Spartinivicinus poritis: one gene and its partners. The protein of the gene in region 3 interacts with the protein of the main gene of each other region in a pairwise test. Links are inferred from orthologs where the notes say so. Each region holds a gene or a part of one and is shown on either strand. Other genes may lie near its edges. The genes, in order: ORQ98_RS05545, sfsA and ORQ98_RS07755.

Region 1 (7,301 bases), on a different replicon or contig from region 3:
TTTGATTAAATTGACGCCGCAAATTACTGATATTTTCGGCTACACCCAATACATCTTGCTTTAACTTTTGCTCTGTATTGCGTAGTTGTTGTCGTTGCTGGGTCAATTGAGTCGATACTTCATCAACCTCGCTGCTCATTTGTTGTCTTGCTGCACTCACTGATTCTGCAAGTTTTGACTCAACCTTAGCAGCTTCGGCCTGGCTCACTTCAACTGGGTTAAACGACTGTTTTTTATCCAAAAAGTAACGAACATCGTAATCGAGATAAGCAATCCCTCCGACACCAACCAATGCAGCCAGACTTATCACCAGGGCTATTGGACCACTCCACCCCCGCTTGACCACTGCTGCAGGTGATTGAGTATTTGGCTCCAGGGTTTTACTACCCGTAGACTGAGCAGTTGAATTCGTTGACGCTTGCTCCACTCCTTGAGCTGATGTAGAAGAAGTTAGTGGTGTCAGAGGTTCCCGGGCAGCTTTCGTCTCAGGCTCTGTTTTGGTGGTTGCCTGATTTTTATTAGTAGTACTGTCGCCTTTACTTAACTCAGCTGGTGACTGCTCTTCAGTTACGGCTGAATTGCTTTCCTTTGTCTGAGATTGTTTTGACTGCTTTTTTTGCTTGGATAGCTGCTCTTTGGCATTGTCTGACGATTTTGCGTCAGTAGGTTTATTTCCATTTGTGTTGTTTGTCATTTATCTAGATACCAAATGCTTTCAACTTGTAAATGTAAATTAACCTGGATGTTCCATAAAGCAATTGATTTTATGAAGCCCCCAGGTTCAGGATCTCTATTTTTTGTAACAATTTCTCTTGTAGCAAAGTCTCTTATAACTATGTCTCTTAAACTATGCTTCTGGTAACAATGTCTCATGTAACAATATAAGAAACTTAAACGCTTGTTGGGAGCACCCGAGAAATAACTTGAAAAAGTTAATTCTCGGGTGCTCCTTAATCACAATTTAAAAATATCGCCTATGTAAGACTCTTGTAACCTAAATTAGTGCAGGCGATGAAGATTAGCCATACCACTCTGTAGGGTATCTCTAATAATTATGGCTACTTTATAATCATACTAGGGCCTATTGACGTTTGCCTAAAGATCGCTGTTGTGATTAAAAAGCTCAATCAAGACCAAAATGAACTAAACCAGCACTTTTATCATCGCTTCTTCACTGGCGCCATTAGCATTAATCACTTGGCTAAAACCCAACTCTGCAGATAAATCAGCAACTCTGGCACTTGGTACAATTAGCTTTATCTCATTTCGCCACTGCTGGTCTAACAAGCTTGCCAGGCGGGTAACAATTTCACCACTGGTCGCTACAATGGTATCAGTCTGATGGCTAGCAAGCAGGTGTTGTACATCAGTTTTGTTATATTGTGCTGGCACACGCTGATAAAGCGGCAGCTCCGTTACCTGGGCTCCGCGCTGTTGCAACACTTGCTTTAATAAGTCTCGCCCACCTTTACCTTTCACTATCAGTATTTTATTTTCAGCCACCTGCTGCAACTGAGGGATTGTCAATAATGCTTCACTATCAACACCTGCTGAGCAACTCGCTTCAATGTCCCACTCAGCTAAAGTAATGGCAGTTTTGCTGCCAATGGCAAACCACTGAATTTCAATTGGCCACTGAGGCCAATATTGATCCATCAGCATCCCCAGACGTTTTGCACTATAAGGGCTAATGACAATCACCTGCTGAAACAAATCCAAATTCAGAATTAGCTGCCTGATTTCAGCCGTTTCTGGTAAATCAGCTCGCTCCAGCATAGGTAACGCCCAAGCCTGTAGCCCTTGCTGCTGAAGACTAGCTACTAGTTTAGAGGCTTCAGGCTCTGGTCTGGTAATTAATATCGACATATTTACTAATAAAGTTTACTGAGGATGTCACCCGCTCCTTGGTTGAGCAGGTCTTCTGCCAGGTCTACACCAAGCTTTTCAGCTGTTTGCAGATCATCCACCCCTGAGACTTGCTGACTTTGCTGGCTGGTTATAAAGTGTGTGCCATCAGGCTCAGCTACCAAACCCCGCATTGTCAGTTGTTGATCTGACAATTGTGCAAAGCAAGCAATTGGCACTTGGCAACCTCCAGCCAACCGACGATTCATTGCTCGTTCAGCACTGACACATAAGGCAGTTTCCGAATGATGTAAAGGCGTGATTAGCTTGATGATAGTATCATCAGTTGTACGACACTCAATACCAACTGCCCCCTGCCCACCTGCCGGCAGACTTTGTTCTGGGCTAATAAAGCTACTGATTCGGCTAGCAAACTCTAAACGCTTCAGGCCCGCAGCCGCTAAAATAATAGCATCATATTGACCATCATCGAGTTTGGCGAGCCGGGTATTAACATTGCCACGTAAAAACTGGATAGTTAAGTCTGGTCGGAGCTTGAGTATTTGTGATTGGCGACGCAGACTGGAAGTGCCGACGACAGCACCTTCTGGCAGCTCTTCAAGCGTTGTATATTGATTGGAAACAAAAGCATCGCGAGGGTCTTCACGTTCACAAATAACAGGTAAAGACAGCCCTTCAGGAAACTCCATAGGGACATCTTTCATTGAGTGCACAGCAATATCAGCCTCATTGGCTAACAAGGCATTTTCCAGCTCTTTTACAAACAAGCCTTTACCACCTATCTTAGCCAGAGGTGAGTCTAAAAGCTGATCGCCTCGACTGGTCATTGGCACTAACTCAACTGTTAAGTTGCTATGATGGGAAAGTAATTGCTGCTTGACAAAATTAGCCTGCCATAAGGCTAAAGCACTTTTACGGGTTGCTATGCGTAACGTTTTCACATCTAAATCCGGCTACAAACGAGTAAATTCTAATGCTTATGATAAGTGAGCAAACCTAATTTAGCATCTATACCATTCACTAGATGTAAATACTGGTATGTACTCACAGCGAAGGGTTTTTAGGCGAGGCCACCGAGCGATGAAGCCCCAGGAGTTTAGTAAACTAAATGACTGGGGTGAAGACAATTTATTGCTCCTGCATAAACTGCATTCACACCATCCTTGGCGCTTAGTGATGGTAACAAAGCTTAAAAATCATTCGCAAAGAGTATACTATTGCCAGATTCATTGGCTAAAGTGTTTGCAGCAATTTACGCAGCCCGGCTACATGTCGTCGGCTAATTTGCAGTGGCTCAGCAACTCCTTTTAAGCGCACTTCATAACCACCTTCATCGTTTCGAGTCATTCCTTCAATGGCATTTTTTGCCACTAGTGCATTACGATGAATTCTAACAAAAGCTCCTTCAAACTCCCTTTCAAGCTCTTTTAGCGTTTCATCAATAAGCACTTCTCCTTTTGCATGTTTTACTGTTACGTATTTATTATCAGCAATAAAATAGTGCACTTCGTTGAGGGGGATTAGCTCCACTCCTTTATAAGTTTTAGCGCTGATATGACTTCGCTTTTCTGACTGTTCACCTGGTCGAAACTGGTTAATCGCATTTAATTGAGAGCGATTAGTTTTTTTCGCATTATTCAAGGCTTGTTCAAGTGCACTTTGCTTGACCGGTTTTAGCAGATAGCCTACCGCCTGAACTTCAAATGCATCTAAGGCATACTCGCCATAAGCCGTACAAAAAATAACAGCAGGGGGGCATTCCATTTCACATAAATGTCGCGCGGCTTCCAAGCCACTCATATTGGGCATACGAATATCCATCAGCACTACATCAGGGTTGAGCAACTGGGCAAGTTCCACCGCTTCCACACCATTACGCCCTTCCTCTTCCAGTGGGCTATAGCCTTCAACCTGCTCCAGCATACGTCTTAGTCGATCTCGAGCAAGTGGCTCATCATCCACGATCAATACTTTCATTACACCCTCTAAATGTCTGCTTGATCACTAGTGCTACATGGATAACTTAACTGGGTTACAAAGCCTGCCTCTTTTTGTTGGACGGATAATGACGCTTGCTTTCCATAAAGCGCCTGAAGTCGAGCAGCTATATTTTGGATCGCCATTTGGTTGCCACTTTTTGGCTCAGCAATATAAGCAGCATCAACTGGGTTATGAATACTAATCGTCAGCTGCTGGTTATCATATTGCCCCTCAATGCTGATCGTTCCTCCTTCAGCTAACGGCTGAATGCCATGATATACCGCATTCTCTAACAGTGGTTGCAAAGTGAGAGGAGGAATCGGCAAGCTATCTGGCACCTCCTCCAGATTCCAGTTCACCTGAAGTCGTTCACCTAAACGATGCTTCTCTATACGTAAGTATTGCTTACAAATCTCTAACTCGTCAGCCAAAGTGACTTTGGCCGCAACCTCATCCAAGCAAGCACGAAATAACGCCGCCAAATCTTCAACCGCTTGCTCTGCTTTTTCTGGTGACACCTGAATTAAGCTAGCAATACTGTTCATACTATTGAAAAGAAAGTGAGGGTGAATTCTAGCCTGTAGGGCTTGCAGTCGAGATCGAAGTTCAGCTTGTTCCTGCTTGCGCAACTGTTGTTGAACATAAAAATAACGAAGCAATAAGCTGGTAATAATCAGCGCAACCAGCAGATTTTTTGAAATATGCCAAGTATCTAGCTGCAGCCAGAATGAATCCCAATCTAAAGGGTAAATCACCCACTCAGCCGCCAGTGAAAAGACTAAAGTGACAAGTAAAACTACGCTATAACAGGCAGCTAGAGCATGTCCAAGCTGAGCCCCTAAAATCAGTGGTCTGATCCGACATAGGCAGCCAGCACTTACCAATACTACCCATTGAACAAAGAATGAGGTTAATGCCAGATGATTCCAATCAAAACCCATAGAGCTAGGAAGCGCTAAGACTAAAATCAGTACAAATAACTCAGCCAATACCACCAGCATAAATACTGCTCTAGTAGTACAAAGATCGGGTAAAAAAAACTCTTGATCCAGCCAATCGCCAGCTTCGAATGGTTTCACGACACTATCCGTCAATGGTTTTATATATTATTTTTAACACGTATAAAAATACTCACAAGGATAGCGGAGAAATACGAACTTTTTCTTGTCAATTGTGTGAATTAAGTCGCCAACAATAGCTAAAGAGAGAGGAACAGACTTAAAAGTAACAAAAATGAATGGAGCAATGGACTATCACTCCACTCATTCGCGACACCCTCAGAGAGGGGCAGGATGAAGGGATAATTAGTTTAAAACCAACGTTATGCTTCTAAGTAGCTCTTTTTAATTCCAATACCCTTAAGCGCAGAAAGCTCAGCCTTAGTAAGAGAGTTAATATCACTAATATATTTAGACTCAGACAAGGCAATAGGCGTCTCTTTGTCTAGCTGCCGTGCTGTTACTTCAGCTAGCTTTTCCAATGTAGTTGTCAGCTTTGTAGGCAACGAGATAAGTACCTTACCTGCTTGGGTTTCCATTAACTCATCAGATAGACTCAACTTCTCTGTAGCAAAGTCAAAAACACCACGCCACTGAGTACTGTCTTGCCCCGTTGTCTTTTGGAATGCTGCGCTTATTATCGCTCGTGGTAGTTGACTGACCTGTTGCTCCAACTCACTAGCTATGAATTGATTGCGCTTAACCGCATCAAATTGATCTTCTGGGTTTTCTTTATTTTTCTCAGCCCACAACTTGTCCGTATTATCAATAAAATGCTTCAATGTTGTTGCTATAATACCAAGATTAGATTGCTTGTATGACAGTTCATTACCTAATAATTGAATAGGGCTTGAAACGGCGAGCTTCCTTAACCACTGTAAATCTGCTGCCGTTTTTACTTGCCCTTTAATATCATAAAAAGACAGCTGACTTTCAAAAAACTTATTCGCTAAAGCTTGTTGCTGTTCAGGCGAAAGCGTCAGTTTATGTTTTTGTTTCACGGTAGAGCTTAAATAGCTTGTTGCATCTAGCAGAGCCTTTGACTTGTCATCAGAGACCGAACGACCATAAAACCCTGTAGCCTGATCTAAGTTGATTGTTTTACCGGTAGAGGAATCTTCTATAACAGCTGATTCATATTGACTTTCAAGCGTCTGAATCTTCAACTCTTGGTCCAAAGCCTCAACCTCTACATCTAGCTTGGCCATCTCTTGATCAAACTTTTGTTTTAGCACCTCTGGGCTATCGTTCTTAGCCTGTAGTATTGGTGATCCTATGCTAATACTCGAAGCTTTACTTTCAGGGGATTGCGTTCGATTAAAAAGTGCTACAATTGTCTCAGGCACTTGCTTAATATTGCTAAATGCTTTTGCAAGCTTCTGTTCTACTGTCTGAAGTGGTTGCTTAATCCAGCTTTGATAGAGGCTTTTAGCTGAGTCACTAGCCTTCTCAAACTTAAATGTTCTGCCACTCGCACTCCCTTCTGATAACTTCACTTCCTCGACTGGGTTTAGTTTAGGCGTTCCAATATCAGGAACCCCATTAGTACTCATATAAATCATGGATATCTCCTAACTGTCCTAACAGTTAATCGTTAATATAAAAAGACAGCAGTAATATGGTACACGTGACAATTAAGTGGCTACTTATCAACAAGGCGTAACTTTTTAGCTTGGAGTAACTTTAAGGCAGTTGCTTTTCGACAGGCCACCAACATGCCTTCAAACCAACGCCTTGGTTGCGAATTTACCGGAAGACCAGAGACAGCAAACAATTATTAGAGGTGCCCTTTAGATACATATTGACACAACTACCTATGGCATGATGACTAACTGATAGTTGTATAATCTATTTTCACCAGCGAGCTTTAATCGGGAATCGGGGATAACCAATGTCGGATAAATCAATAAATCAAGCCAACCAACAATGGGGGGGACGCTTCTCAGAGCCAACAGATCAATTTGTGGCCAAGTTTACTGCCTCAATTGATTTTGACCAGCGACTTTATCGACAGGATATTAACGGCTCCCTAGCCCATGCCGCCATGTTAAATAAAGTTGGCATTTTAACTGATCAGGAATTATCTGATATTCAACAAGGCTTGCAGGATATTCAAGCAGCCATTGAAGCAGGTGAGCTTGAGTGGTCTGTGGCCTTGGAAGATATTCATATGAATATTGAAGCACGCCTGACCGACCGCATTGGTATTACTGGTAAAAAGCTCCACACAGGCCGATCACGTAATGATCAAATCGCTACTGATATACGATTGTATTTGCGTGATGAAATTGACCTCATTTGTGAAGAGGTCAATCGGCTACAGCAAAACCTAGCCAGTCTGGCAGAGCAAGAAGCTGATACTATCATGCCTGGTTTTACTCATTTGCAAACCGCTCAACCCGTTACCTTCGGCCATCACCTAATGGCTTGGTTTGAAATGCTTAGCCGAGACTATGA
Region 2 (7,265 bases), on a different replicon or contig from region 3:
GGCATTTAGGGATTGTTGTAAATAATCAATATTCATAAATTAGCCATTATTAATTGAGTTTAAAAACTACTGACTGGATGACTGTAGACTCAACTGGCTTACCTGCTAGCAACATGGGAGAGCATTGTGTTCTCTTTACCATTTTGAGTGCTTCCCTATCTAACACCGGATAACCAGAGCTTTTCTGAATTGAAATACTTTCCTTGCCACCCCTTTCATTTAACTCCACTTTTACTAATACCTCTCCTTGCTGATTGCGACGTTTTGCTCTAGAAGGGTAATTAAGTTCAGTCTGAGAGCAACGAGGCTTTGCTTGAGCATTCTTATGACTAGAACCCAGCGATTTTTTTGATACCACAGGTGTAGTACTTGCCACTTGAGTTTGTTTTTGTGGTTTTTTAATTGGTTTCTCAGTTTTTTTCGCAACCACGGGTTTAGGTTTAGGCTTCGCTTTTACTACCTTTTTAGCCGGTGGCTTTTTGACTGGCTTTGGTTTGACAACTTTAGCTATTTTAGGCTTTGGCTTAACGGGCTTTTTCTTAACTATTTTCTTAGCTGGTGTTTTTTTGGTAACAGGCTTAGGGGAAGGTTTTGGCTCAACTTTAGCAACTTCTTGCTTAGGTTCTGGTTGTTTGGGAGGTTCTAGCTGTTTTTCCTCAACAGGCTTTGCTTGAGCAGGCTCCACTACCCGTTGTTTAAAAGTGACATGCTGAAGTTTAAGAGGTGAACTTAACGCAGCCATTGCCTTTGGCGTCACTTGTGGTTGTTGCTGAAGGAACAACCAAAGCCAACCATGCAATAGAACAGACACACTGATGAAAAGCAGCAACAACCGGTTCATAACCAACTTTATCAAAATCAACTTAATGATAATGATTATTAACTACAAGAAAGCGCAAATCAATAGTGGACCCTCATGTGGGTTCACGTTATTTAAGTAATACATTAATGAGTTGCTGACAGAGTAGTTTCCAAAATACGGGCTAGATAAGCGATACAAAACTCGCAGCAAGTCCATCCCTGGATGCTCTAATCGGCATCCCTGCCTCATAAGGTTTTGTATCGCTCATCCATCCCCTTAAAGCTCAACGTAGAGATACCATTAGAACTTATAACTCACCGCTACTTTGGCATTAATCCCTGATTCATCCAGTTGTGAGAATGCTGTTCGATAATGGCGATCAGTAACATTATCTATACCAAAGTCTACCCTTAGCCCTTCCATTTTTTTCTGACTAGGCTCCCAACTGACATAGACATCTGTCACCGTATAGCCATCATAATTAGACTGAGGGTTACCTACAGGCACTCGGCCTTGATTCTTGGCATGAGTCACCCTTACCCCTGCCGTAACATCACCTTGCATAAAGTAACGATCTAACCCAACCACCGTTTTATCGGCAGGAATATTCTGTAAATATTGACCACTGTCTTTGTCTTTACCGCGAGTACGACCATATGAAAAATTAACCCCAAAATCACCTGTCTTATACTGGGAGTCAAACTCGTAACCTTTTAGTTCCGCATCGCGAACATTGACATAAGTAGTCGTACGTCTTTCAACTTTCTGCTCAATATAGTTATCTACATCATTTTTAAAATAAGTCAGGCGCATACTTAAAATATCGCCCTGGCTGAGCAAATCATTAAATTTAAAGCGGGTACTAAGCTCTTTATTTTCTGCCTTCTCAGGCTTTAAGTTTGGATTAGGAACAAAACGGTTTGTAACAGTTATTGGGGGTGCTGGAGGTGGAAGATCAAAGCTAAAATGGGTGCCAGATACATACAACTCTTGCAGACTAGGTGCCCTAAAGGCTTCACCATACAATGCATGCAAGGTTAACCAGTCAACAGGGTTATAGCTAATTGCCAGCGACTTAGAAAGCTCATTTTCGGTTTGATCTTTACCTACTGAATTATCGTCTGGCCTGTTATCAAACTGATCAAAACGAAAACCTGGCTGTATCGTCCAGTACTCACCTAGTGGAATCGCCAGCTTAGTGAATACACCCCATACCGTGCTCCGTCCATCGGTAAACTCTTGCCGGTCTGCACCATTACGTTTGCCTTCAACCCGATCCTGGTAATAGTCCAAACCATAAGTCCAATCAACCCAGCTGAGCTCCGAGGTATTAACTAATGAAAGACCAGTGGTACTATAACGAATAGAGTCATGCCTTGGCCCATTAGTTTTTCTAAACTCATTAAGCTTGGTGTAGTTGTGATAAACACCGGCATTTACATTTACCCAGTTATTATTTTCTGGCTTTAATTGATAGCCAACCACCCAATTATTTTGCTCAATTTTACGGTTAATTAATGGGTTAGACCGCGCTGAAATATTGGTAGAGGGATTGGACGGCACATTCTCATCAATATGCTTCATATGGTAAGAAAACTTAAGCATTTCATCTTCAGCTAAATGCCAGCGCCATTTAGCTAGCCCACCCTTGTGCCGTGTAGCAGAATTTTCTAAATCTTTACCACTACCCAGCCTTAGCTCATTACTATCTGTATAAAAGGTGCTTAGTAAATAATCGGTATTACCTAAACGGCCTGCTAATGTTGTATTGTTACGATTATCATGATCCGCTGACTGATAAGCTTGCTTTACTTTAACTGCAAAATTTTCATCAGGATCAAGAATGTCATCAGCATCAATGGTTGTCAGGCCAATAGCACCACCTATTGCGCCACTCCCCCACAAAGAACCTGCTGTACCTTTAACCACCTCAACAGACTTGAGTAATTCTGGATTAATATAAAATAACCCACGGTGAGCACCATCACTGAAATTTTGCCGCGCACCATCAATCACTTGAACAATTCTACGCTCATCTAAACCACGAATGTTAACTCGCTGTGATGTTTTCCTTGGCCCAGCTGATACCTGTACATTCGACAAGTGCTTTACTGTATCGGCAATACTATCCGGCTGCTGTAGTGAAATAGACTCGCTATCGACCTGATCTACTGATTTAGGCTCTTTCTGGGCAGTTGTTTCTGTGCGTGTGGCGGTTACCACTACCTCATCAAATGTGACTTTTTGACTGGCCCAACTAGAAACGCTAACAGCTAGTGCACTGGCTAAAGCAGTGAGCTGCCAATATGGCTGCTCTGGCATTGGAATATCCCCCCAGATATTGGAGGCTGTCGCAAAAGCACTTCAAAGCAAGTCCCTTCTCACCTGTGGGGGAGAAGGTTAGGATGAGGGGGCTAGTCTGCCACTGCAAGACTAGCGACAGCAACTTTAATTGAAATAAAGAGTGCTGGTTGTTCCGCGTAGCGGTGGCTTTAAAGCAATTACACCCTCACCCCAGCCCTCTCCCAGAGGGAGAGGGAGCTAAAAATGCTTTTTGTGACAACCTCATTGAAAAGAAAAAACTCACTGAAGCAGATACTCCAGTGAATAAGCTAAGTGAGTAGTAGCACAATGAATACAAACGCAAATGATAATAATTATTATTTACAAGTCAATAGATTAATTGCCTAACTTCCGCCCTTTGAGGTTTAAGCAAGAAGTTTTAAAGTAGGAAGAAGCAGACCGCAGGAACTATTGGAAATTGGTGTGATTAAACTGTGTCATATAGATGAAATAAAAGAAGGGGAAAGCCGAGGCTTTAAAAGTGGCGAGTACAATGTATTTGCAGTTAAAAAGCAGGGGGAGATTTACCTATACCACAACAGCTGCCCTCACCTAGGCATTAGCCTGGAATGGATGCCAGACCAGTTTTTAGATATGGAAGGCAGCTTGATTCAATGTGCTACTCATGGCGCTTTGTTTTTAATCGAATCTGGCGAGTGCATTGCAGGCCCCTGCCAAGGTGATTGCCTGCTACCGTGCCCGTTTTCAGTCCATCAAGATGGACAGATCTACATCCAAGTTACGACGTAAGCAATCATAAACAGGTAATGGCTTAACCAGTTCAATTTGCTCTGCTGATAAGTCAGCCTGATAAGCAATCACTTCAACACCCACTTTGATTGCCTCTCTCAACAGATCACTGTATGTGGAATCAATAGCATCGGCTGGAGCCACTTTTTCAATGCCATGGTGCTGCACACAAAACAGCAGCACCGCACGATGGCCAGCTTCCACCATTTCCATTAACTCACGAATATGCTTCGCACCACGGGTGGTCACTGCATCAGGAAAGATACCCCAGCCATCACCAATGGCTAACGTGACATTTTTAACCTCTACATAACAGTCCACTAAACCCTCACCTTTTAACAAAAAGTCTATGCGGCTGTTCTCTTTCCCATAGCGAACTTCTTTATTAATTTCGCTATAGCCTTGTAATTCGGTTATCACGCCCTTATCTATAGCTTCCCTGACCAGATGATTCGCTCGGCCAGTGTTAATGCCTGCCAAGTAATGGTCAACTTTGCCATCCTGATGAGTAATTGGGGTCTCTACTATTTCCCAGGTGTGAGGATATTTTCTCTTCGCTTGGTTAGAGGTAGAAAACCAAACTTTGCTACCTGGTTGGCAACAGTTTTTCATTGAGCCCGTATTGGGACAGTGAATGGTAATTTGCGAACCATCCGCTAGCTCAATATCGGCCAAAAAGCGCTTATAGCGTTTTATGAGGACGCCTTGTTGGCAAGCTGGAGTGAACTTCAAGCTGATATCCCTAGATTGAATTCAATCAAATGTGTGCAGTCTAACGATAAATCGACCATACTAGTTAAGTTGGCAGCAGTTCACAACACTTGGTAATAAAGGAGCAGCTTTTTATCACTTTGATAATTTGGGAAGCACAGCTTCCTCAAATAAATCAGTAGCTTCCTTTTAAGCTATCTGGTAGTTTCACCGCTCCTAAAAGGAATTGATCCGGTTAGAGCGGGCAGATGAACCAAAGTGACATAGCCAGCTGCTGATCGATGGGAAAATTTCTTGAATGTGAGGCTGTAAAAATATGTCAGCACAAAATAAGACAGATACCGGCAACCTGTTAAAAAGCTTCACTCCTTACCAGGCGCAAGATGGTGAGGAATATATGAATGAGAAGCAGCTTGCCCACTTTGCAGGCATCTTGCAAACCTGGAAAACAGAACTGATGGAAGAGGTTGACCGCACCGTCTCCCATATGAAAGACGAAGCAGCTAACTTTCCTGATCCTGCCGACCGCGCCAGCCAAGAAGAAGAGTTCAGCCTTGAGCTAAGAACGCGTGACCGTGAACGTAAACTAATCAAAAAAATTGAAAAGACCTTAGAGCGAATCGAAAGCGACGATTACGGCTTTTGTGATGCCTGCGGTGTAGAGATTGGTATTCGCCGACTAGAAGCAAGGCCAACAGCAACGCTATGTATCGACTGCAAAACCCTGGCTGAAATTAAAGAGCGTCAGACAGGTATCTAAGAGTAATACCGCTAATAAATACATCATATGCCATGGCTTCCTTTTACCATGGCATAAATGCTCTGCTACCAAGTGAATGACTGCCCCGCAATATATAGGACGTTTTGCCCCATCCCCCACTGGCCCATTGCACTTTGGCTCGCTAGTTGGCGCCGTTGCCAGCTATCTTGACGCCAAAGCTAACCAAGGCCAATGGCTGGTTCGTATTGAAGATATTGACCCTCCCCGTGAACAACCTGGTGCCGCTGATTTAATTTTAAAAGCCCTTGAGACATATGGCCTTTATTGGGATGGCCCGGTGATTTACCAATCACAGCGGAGCGAGCTATATCGCGCAGCCTTGGCAAACCTACAGGCTGAAGGCTTTAGTTTTTTTTGCACCTGTTCACGCAGGCAGCTAACAGGCCAACCGGTTTACCCTGGTTACTGTCATGATAAAACCTTAGCGCCAGATGATGATCACTCCATCAAAATCAAAACAGCCAACCATAAAGTGATTTTTGACGACCTAATTCAAGGGGTTCAGCAATGTCAGTTTGGTGTTGATGATGGTGACTTTGTGGTGTTTCGTAAGGATGGCTTATTTGCTTATCAACTCGCCGTAACCGTCGATGACCAAGAGCAGGGAATTACTCATATTGTTAGAGGTTCTGACCTACTGACATCCACCCCCAAGCAGTGCCTGCTACAGCAGTATTTAGATTATCAAACCCCTTTCTATGCCCATCATCCAGTGATTAATAAGGAAGACGGTAGCAAGCTCAGTAAACAGACTTTTGCTAACCCACTACCACTAGATACGCCTGCTCCACAACTGCTACGCGCTTTGACTGCTCTAGGGCACAGCCCACCCAAAGCTTTAGCCAGTAGCTCAGTAAATGAAATTATTGAGTGGGGAGTTCAGCACTGGCAACTACCAAAAGTGCCAAAAATGATGGGAATACCTGAAGCGGTATTACAGGAAAAAATCAACCAAGGCTAAAACTCTAATAGCTTTAATGCCTGCTGAGACCTTAGGTTTGCCTGGGCTAATACTGAAATAGAGGCTTGTTGTAACAATTGGGTTTTAGCCAGATTGGCCGTTTCCAATGCAAAGTCTGCATCTCTGATTCGTGACACTGCTGAAGTCAGGCTATCTCGCTGATTTAGTAAGTTGTCCACATTTGCAACAAAGCGGTTCTGTAAAGCACCCACTTGAGCCTGCTGAAAAGCCACCCGCTGCAAGCTGTTATCCACTGCGGTAAGTACTAGGTTGGCGCCAGCTACAGTACTAATGCTGGCAAACTTGAGAGGGATACTATCAGCCAAGTCACCAAACTCGCCTACGCTAAAGCCAGCATTGGCTATCCCCCCAGATGCGGTAGTTGAGCTTAAGGTGATTCTACCTGCAGACACTAGCTCAATAGCGCTTAGGTGGGGGTTATTATTGTTAATCACGCTAGGGATGGGAGGCTCTACTGTGGAAAAGCCAGCCTCTGCAATGTTGGCGGTTTGGTTTTCAAACACAATATTGCGACCATCAGCCGCTTCAAGCCGAAATGAAGGGCCAATACTACCAGCTGTAAAATGGGGGTCTACCACAAACTCAGCCACTACCCCAGTAGAGCCTGTATGCTGATTAACTGAGCTAACCACTTTTCTGGCTATTTCTTCTGTGGTATCAGCCGCACTAAAATTCACCTCAACCGTTACCCCGTTAATATCCACTGACTCTTGCCGGGTATTGCCTGGGGTAATGGTATAGCCTATAACCACATTTGGCAGTGCCCTAGCAACCACTCCCGTTTGGTCACTCACGGCATTAATGGCTGCCGCTTTGGCAATAGCACTGGCGCTTTTTGCTGTTGAGGAGGCATTGTCATCTAAGCTTGAAGAAGCCCCAACGGATACGCCATTAAT
Region 3 (7,168 bases):
GTACACCAACCACTGGCAGCAATCCGCTAACCATCCCAATATTTACGAAAATATATACAAAAAAGGTGAGAGTCACACTACCAGCCAACAGTTTACCAAACAGTGTTTGTGCTTTAGCAGAAATAATAATTCCACGTGTAATAATAACAGCATAAACACACAACAGTAGCACAACACCAATTAGCCCAAACTCTTCAGCCAATACAGCAATAATAAAGTCTGTGTGACTTTCAGGGAGAAAGTCAAGATGCGACTGGGTACCTGCCAACCAGCCTTTTCCATGTATTCCGCCTGAACCGATGGCTACTTTTGACTGAATAATGTTCCAGCCAGCTCCCCAAGGGTCTTTTTCAGGCTCTAAAAAAGTTAACACCCGCTGCTTTTGATACTCTCGCATGACAAAGTGCCACATGACATACACAGCAGGCACAGCAAGCATGACAGCCCCAAAAATAAAACGCCAGCGTAAACCAGCAAGTAGCAACACAAAAATACCTGCCGCAGCCACTAATAGCGACGTCCCCAGATCTGGCTGCTTTGCAATTAACCCCACTGGAATAGCAACCAACAGTAGTGTACCTATAACAGCTTTAAATGAAGGAGGAACGATATGTTTTGATAGAAACCAGGCAACCACAATGGGCATGACCAACTTCATAATTTCAGAAGGCTGGAATCGCACACTGGACATACCCGGTACAGCAATCCAGCGCTGAGCACCTTTTGCACCCGTACCAAACAACAACACTGCAACAAGCAGTGCCAAACCTATAAGGTATACCCAAGGAGCCCAACGACAAAATATACGGGGGGGCACCTGGGCAAATAAAGCCATCACCACAAAACCAATAGCAAGATAAATCGATTGCCTGGTCATAATGGATTCGCTTTGACCACTGGCACTAAATAAAATGAATAAGCCCCCTGCTGTTAACAACAACAGAGCACCCAGCAAAATTGGATCAAGATGGAGCTTAAACCAAAACCCCGGAGGCTTGCTTAATTGCCCATGGGTAACAGAGGACAGCTGTCTTACATATTCAGGACTCATTCAGACTTACTCACTGCTAATCGCTGTTCTGCCAACTTGGGTAACAAATAAGCATCTAGTACTTTACGAGCAACAGGAGCAGCGGCAGAACTTCCCCCCCCTCCATTTTCAACAATAACTGCAATGGCTATCTGTGGATTTTCAATCGGTGCAAATGCTATGAATAAACCATGGTCATGGTGGATTTTTTTCAGTTTTTTTGCGTCGTAACGCTCGTTTTGTTTAATTCCAACTACTTGTGCTGTTCCTGTTTTTCCCGCCATAGTGTATTGCAGATCTTTACCTATGCGATAATTAGCCGTGCCACGGGGGTCATGAACTACTTTACGCATAGACTCATTAACAAAGTCCCAATAAGCGGGGTTAGACACCTCTATTGATTCTGGTGCAGTAGGTAACTCTCGTTTTATTTCTCCAGAAGCGGACTTAAGTAGTTTAGGTTGGATCCACTTACCTCTATTAGCTATCACAGCTGTTGCCGTTGCCAACTGTAATGGCGTTGACAGCATATAGCCTTGACCAATTCCACTGATTAACGTTTCACCTGGGAACCAAGGCACTCCTTTAACACCTTCTTTCCACTCACGAGACGGAATCAACCCAGGCCGCTGCTCAGCAACATCCATTGCTGTACGTTTACCTAAACCAAACTTAGTTAAATAATCATGTAAATCATCAATTCCCATATTTAAAGCTAAGTCATAAAAATAAGTATCATTTGAGACATAAACCGCTCGCTCCAAATTCACCCAGCCATGACCTCCTCGTTTCCAGTTTCTATATAAACGAGGCTTATTGGGCAGCTTATAGTAACCAGGATCAAAGATTTTAAAGCTAGGCTCTCTTACTCCCAGATCTAAAGCGGCCAATGCCAGCATGGGTTTTATTGTAGAAGCCGGGGGGTATTCTCCTAATGACGCGCGATTGTATAAGGGGCGATCTGGATGATCCCGTAAAACACTATAGGTTTTATAGGGGATACCAGAAACAAATAAATTAGGGTCATAAGATGGCTGGCTGACCATCGCGAGTATCCCGCCAGTTTTAGGCTCAATGGCTACAATAGCACCACGTTTACCAGCCAGCGCTTCATACGAAACTTGTTGTAAATAGCTATCTAAATACAGAGTTAAGTTGACACCTGGTTGGGGATCCTGCTGGTTTAAAACGCGTAATACACGCCCCCTGGCGTTTGTTTCAACTTCCTGGTAACCCACCTGTCCAAGCAAATCCTCTTCATAAAAGCGCTCGACACCGATTTTTCCAATTGAGCGCATACCACTATATTTTTGAGGATCAAGCCGCTTCAACTCTCTTTCGTTAATTTTGCCTACGTAACCAACCGCATGGGCAAAAGGTTCTGCTTGTGGGTAAAAGCGAACCAACTGAGCCTCGATTTCAACACCAGTGAAGCGCTGCTCATTTACAGAAATAATGGCTATTTCTTCTTCTGTTAGACCATGCTTCAATGGTACTGGCTCATAGGGTGCTCGCCGCTTACGCAAGCGCTTATAAAAACCCTGGACTTCTTCTTCTGAAATATTTATTAATGAGGCTAGGTCACGCACCGTAGTATCCAGATCCTTGATGCGCTCCTTGATTAAAGACAGGTTAAAACTTGGTTTATTATCCGCGAGCAATATGCCATGAGTGTCGTAGATCAAGCCTCGGGTAGGCGGGATGGGCTTTAAGTGAATTCGGTTTTCATCCGACTTAGTTGAGAGTTCTTCATATTGAACAACTTGTAGAACAAATAGTCTTGATAGTAATAGCCCAGTTAATAGCACCAGGCAAAATGCAGCAAGAACAATCCGGTTTTTAAAGATTTTAACTTCTCGCCTATGATCCTTCAGAGTATCCCGGTCATTCATTGCTAATTACTAATGCTTTTTTAGCTTAACGGTGATAAGGGTGGTTTTGGAGAATACTCCAAGCACGATACAACTGTTCAGCAACTAGTACTCGAACCAGTGGATGAGGAAGCGTTAACGGAGATAGACACCATTTTTGCTCAGCTCTAGCCAAACACTCTGGGGCTAGTCCTTCTGGCCCTCCCACTAATAGGGCAACATTACGTCCATCAAGCCGCCAGCCCGAGAGCTGGTCAGCAAGTTGCTCCGTAGACCAGGGCTTTCCAGTAAGGTCTAACGCTATCACCCTGTCACTTGGAGCAATAGCCGCGAGCATCTGCTCCCCCTCTTTTTTTTGAGCCCGCTTTAAATCGCTGCCTTTGGTACGTTTTGCTAAAGGAATCTCACAGCTTTCTAGCTTACAGTCAGAAGGCAGTCGCTTGGCATATTCACTATAGCCAGCAACAACCCATGAGGGCATCTTAGTGCCCACAGCAATTAAGCGAACTCGCATATCAGAAAACCTTACTAGTGCTGATGCTCTAAGCTAGCAGTAGAGGTTTCCCATAGCCGCTCCAAGTCATAGAACTGACGAGTAGCAGGCAACATAATATGAGTTACAACATCACCCAAGTCGACCAGCACCCACTCAGCAGAGTCCTGCCCTTCAACCCCTAATGGGCGAACACCATTTTCTTTGGCTTTTTCAATAATTGAATCAGCAAGAGATTTGATATGGCGGTTGGAGGTTCCACTGACAATAATCATATGATCGGTAACGCTGGTCATACCTTTCACATCGAGGCAGGTTATGTCGTTCCCTTTCATATCTTCAAGGGTATCAACAACAAGCTGCTTAAGTTGTTCAGAATACATATAGGTTTTGTTAGTCCTCTTTCTTTACCAAACATAACGCCAGCTAAGCTGGCAAGTGTTACTGACGAATGTGCCCATCCCCCAGTACCACATATTTTTGCGAGGTTAAGCCTTCAAGACCCACAGGCCCTCTCGCATGAATCTTATCTGTAGAAATACCAATTTCAGCACCAAGGCCATATTCAAAGCCATCTGCAAAACCAGTCGAGGCATTAACCATGACAGAGCTAGAATCCACCTCAGTTAAAAAAGCTCTCGCTTTTGTATAATTTTCTGTCACGATGGCATCCGTATGATGAGAGCCATAGTGATTAATATGCTCAATGGCTTCCGCCATATCAGCCACTATTTTCACTGATAATATTGGCGCCAGGTATTCGGTATACCAGTCTTCTTCACCAGCAGGGTTCATACCAGCTACTATTGACAAGGTACGATCACAGCCTCTTAGCTCAACCCCTGTGGCAAGATACATGTCTGCTAGTTTCGGCAACAAACCGGCTGCTTGCTGTTCATTTATTAACAATGTTTCCATTGCATTACAAACACCATAACGGCGAGTTTTCGCATTAATTGCTATTGAGATAGCTTTTTCAGGATCTGCTTCACTATCTATATAAACATGACATACGCCGTCCAGATGCTTTATCACTGGAACAGACGCATCATTACTAATTCGCTCTATTAATCCTTTACCACCACGAGGAACTATCACGTCAACATAGTCAGGCATGGTGATCATTTCACCCACGGCTGCACGGTCAACTGTTTCAACTACCTGCACACTATCTGAAGGTAGCCCCGCTTTTTTAAGCCCTTGCTGAATACACTGGGCAATAGCCTGATTTGAGTGAAAGGCTTCTGAGCCCCCTCTTAAAATGGTGGCATTACCAGACTTTAGGCATAAGCTAGCAGCATCAATGGTGACATTAGGCCGTGACTCGTAAATTATTCCAATCACTCCTAGCGGAACACGCATTTTGCCCACTTGGATACCACTGGGCAAATATTTAAGATCAGCGATTTCACCAATGGGATCAGGTAAGCTGGCTACTTGATTTAAGCCATCAATCATTGCGTCAATTCGTGCGGGAGTTAACTCTAAGCGATCGAGTAGCGCTGCATCCAAACCTTTTTGCTGGCCTTGGGCAAGATCTTGTTGATTTGCAGCAAGTAATGACGAGCGAGAAGCACTTAACGCTTCCGCAATATGAGTTAATGCGGCATTTTTTTGCTGTGTGGGGGCTTTGGCTATTACTTTTGAAGCTTGGCGAGCTCGCTGGCCTACATCTGCCATATACGCTTTCACATCCATACAGCTATCCTAAAGTTGTTATGGTTTAAGTTCAAGCGCTCGATTATAGCCAGCTTCCAGCCTTCTGCACATGATTTGTTAGGATAATTCAACAATTGGCGTTATAGCACCTCTTTTATGAATATCTATAAATTAAGACTAGCAGTTGTGAACACAACCACACTACTAGAGATATCACAGAATACTTGCCTTACTCAGTAAATATCCTCATCACGAATAGAATCTAAAATACCATCTCTAAAGCGATAAACTCGTTTACGATTAGAGCCTTTTTGAAAATAGTCCCACTCTTCAATAATTTGATTGGCAAAGTTATAACCTCGATAAAAATAGCGACCTTTAATGCGCCCGACTAACCTGGCCCTGGTAGGCTCACCACACAAATAAGCGACCAAGGCTATGTTATCACCTTGCTCAATTGCCCCCTTTGGCTCTATACAGTTGACTCGTTTAGCTATATGACCGCCATAGCCACCTGTTTCAATTTTTACTAACTCATCATCTTCAAATGTCAAAATACGTATAAAGCGACTAGAGCTGGCACCATACACCCAAAACTCTTTTGTTATATAGTTTGAGGCCTCAAAACCATCATGATAGCGGCGAATATGCTCAACCACGATTTCCTCTCGAATAGCAGGCTTACCACAACGATTAATCACTTGTCCTGTTGTATACCCCTCAACCACTAGCTTGGTTTTACAACGGAATGCATGACTTGGTAAAGATAACGCCCAGCCAATTACTAAAGAAATGGTTACTGCTATGGCACGAGGAAAATGAAGCATTGAGTTACCTGTGGGTGTTGATTTCTAGTAAGCCCTCATATAACTATACGATCAAAATTCGACCAACTTTGTTTCAACCCATTTCTATACCCACTTGCTATAAACACAAAAGCCAGGAATAACCTGGCTTTTGTGTTTATAGATAAAGAAGCGTTACGCTACTTTAACCACATATGTCCCAAACGCTCTGGCTCAAGTTTAGGCTTAGCAGTTTCATCAGTCAGTGACCGGCGAAGAGCTCGTTCAGGCTGATCTTCTGAGGTTGCTTCCCCTCCATTCACAGATTCTGTAGAGAAGGCATACCACAAGGTCGATAAGCCAATAGCATCTGCATTAATTTCCAAGGCTGCTTTACTGATGTTATCAGTGGTATCACAGGCCGCATGATAGCATGGGTCAAACGGCTCTCCGGCTTTACCACCATACAGTTTCGCTTGGGCTTCGGTCTTTACCCCTTCTGCTCCTGTAAACAAGCCACCAAATGGAATGCCTGCATTAAAGAACGCTGCATAGTCAGAACGGAAGCTGATTTCTGATGGAGTACTCTGAGTACCTTGCATATTGAAGTACAAGTTAAATAAAGCTTCTATCGCATCTGACCCTTTCGGACCTTTCAGCCCAAACTCAGAGCCATCTCCATCGTATACACCCAGCTTATAGTTGGGCGAGCCAACCATATCGAAGTTAAGGTAGAGAGCAATTTTATCTTTTTCAGCATCAGATAAAGACTCAACATACTTAGTTGAACCAATCAAACCAAACTCTTCAGCTCCCCACCAGGCAAACCGCAGTTTATTCTTCGGCATCACCCGCTTCATTTTTAATGCCACTTCTAAAATTGCAGCACTACCAGAACCATTGTCATTAATACCTGGCCCATCATCAACAGAATCTAAATGAGCGCCAACCATGACAACATTATTTGGATTGCCCAAACGGCTCTCAGCAATCACGTTGTAAGTGGTGGTTTCAGTACGATCGACTTTAACTGACATATTCAGCGTTAATCCAGAAGTGTCAGCCCAGCTCACACCTTTGTCGTAGGTAGCGAAAAAAACCGGGATACCTCCACTATAGTCAGATGATAAAGTACCACTCATCAAACCTTTTCGGTCATCAGAATTACCCTGGTTAAAAATGATTGCACCAACAGCACCTGCATTGGCTGCATTTTCAGCTTTTTGTTGAAAAGAGCAACTTCCCCGCTGAATTAACGCAACATGGCCTTGAGGAAACCCAACAAAATCATCAGCCTCACAGCCACTGCTTGACTTGTTATCTGGCCCTA

The links.
Region 1: the proteins of ORQ98_RS07755 (region 3) and ORQ98_RS05545 interact in binary tests that used the Escherichia coli proteins (3 or more experiments, as listed by UniProt). The link is inferred for Spartinivicinus poritis from one-to-one orthologs.
Region 2: the proteins of ORQ98_RS07755 (region 3) and sfsA interact in binary tests that used the Escherichia coli proteins (3 or more experiments, as listed by UniProt). The link is inferred for Spartinivicinus poritis from one-to-one orthologs.

What each region holds. Positions count from the first base shown.
Region 1 is NZ_JAPMOU010000004.1:269,064-276,364, forward strand. Bases 1,972-4,892 are described here. They hold ORQ98_RS05545 (LytR/AlgR family response regulator transcription factor), read right to left. Parts: upstream 3,844-4,892; coding sequence 3,100-3,843; downstream 1,972-3,099. Other genes in these bases: hemC (hydroxymethylbilane synthase), read right to left, coding at 1,972-2,807; ORQ98_RS05550 (sensor histidine kinase), read right to left, coding at 3,852-4,892. Also shown: ORQ98_RS05530 (uroporphyrinogen-III C-methyltransferase), read right to left, coding at 1-694; ORQ98_RS05535 (uroporphyrinogen-III synthase), read right to left, coding at 1,144-1,866; more of hemC, read right to left, coding at 1,872-1,971; more of ORQ98_RS05550, read right to left, coding at 4,893-4,925; ORQ98_RS05555 (hypothetical protein), read right to left, coding at 5,168-6,406; argH (argininosuccinate lyase), read left to right, coding at 6,736-7,301. UniProt on the Escherichia coli protein: Member of the two-component regulatory system BtsS/BtsR, which is part of a nutrient-sensing regulatory network composed of BtsS/BtsR, the low-affinity pyruvate signaling system YpdA/YpdB and their respective target proteins, BtsT and YhjX.
Region 2 is NZ_JAPMOU010000017.1:94,157-101,421, reverse strand. The notes cover bases 2,740-5,624. They hold sfsA (DNA/RNA nuclease SfsA), read right to left. Parts: upstream 4,628-5,624; coding sequence 3,851-4,627; downstream 2,740-3,850. Other genes in these bases: gluQRS (tRNA glutamyl-Q(34) synthetase GluQRS), read left to right, coding at 5,443-5,624; dksA (RNA polymerase-binding protein DksA), read left to right, coding at 4,923-5,366; ORQ98_RS14405 (Rieske (2Fe-2S) protein), read left to right, coding at 3,569-3,895; ORQ98_RS14410 (hypothetical protein), read left to right, coding at 3,274-3,426; ORQ98_RS14415 (TonB-dependent hemoglobin/transferrin/lactoferrin family receptor), read right to left, coding at 2,740-3,124. Outside these bases: ORQ98_RS14425 (MotA/TolQ/ExbB proton channel family protein), read right to left, coding at 1-36; ORQ98_RS14420 (energy transducer TonB), read right to left, coding at 50-841; more of ORQ98_RS14415, read right to left, coding at 1,103-2,739; more of gluQRS, read left to right, coding at 5,625-6,348; ORQ98_RS14385 (flagellin N-terminal helical domain-containing protein), read right to left, coding at 6,345-7,265. UniProt on the Escherichia coli protein: Binds to DNA non-specifically. Could be a regulatory factor involved in maltose metabolism.
Region 3 is NZ_JAPMOU010000007.1:54,309-61,476, forward strand. The notes cover bases 2,965-5,752. They hold ORQ98_RS07755 (glutamate-5-semialdehyde dehydrogenase), read right to left. Parts: upstream 5,093-5,752; coding sequence 3,836-5,092; downstream 2,965-3,835. Other genes in these bases: rlmH (23S rRNA (pseudouridine(1915)-N(3))-methyltransferase RlmH), read right to left, coding at 2,965-3,415; rsfS (ribosome silencing factor), read right to left, coding at 3,430-3,777; ORQ98_RS07760 (DUF2845 domain-containing protein), read right to left, coding at 5,287-5,752. Also shown: rod shape-determining protein RodA, read right to left, coding at 1-1,051; mrdA (penicillin-binding protein 2), read right to left, coding at 1,048-2,922; more of rlmH, read right to left, coding at 2,948-2,964; more of ORQ98_RS07760, read right to left, coding at 5,753-5,880; ORQ98_RS07765 (M28 family metallopeptidase), read right to left, coding at 6,039-7,168. UniProt on the Escherichia coli protein: Catalyzes the NADPH-dependent reduction of L-glutamate 5-phosphate into L-glutamate 5-semialdehyde and phosphate. The product spontaneously undergoes cyclization to form 1-pyrroline-5-carboxylate.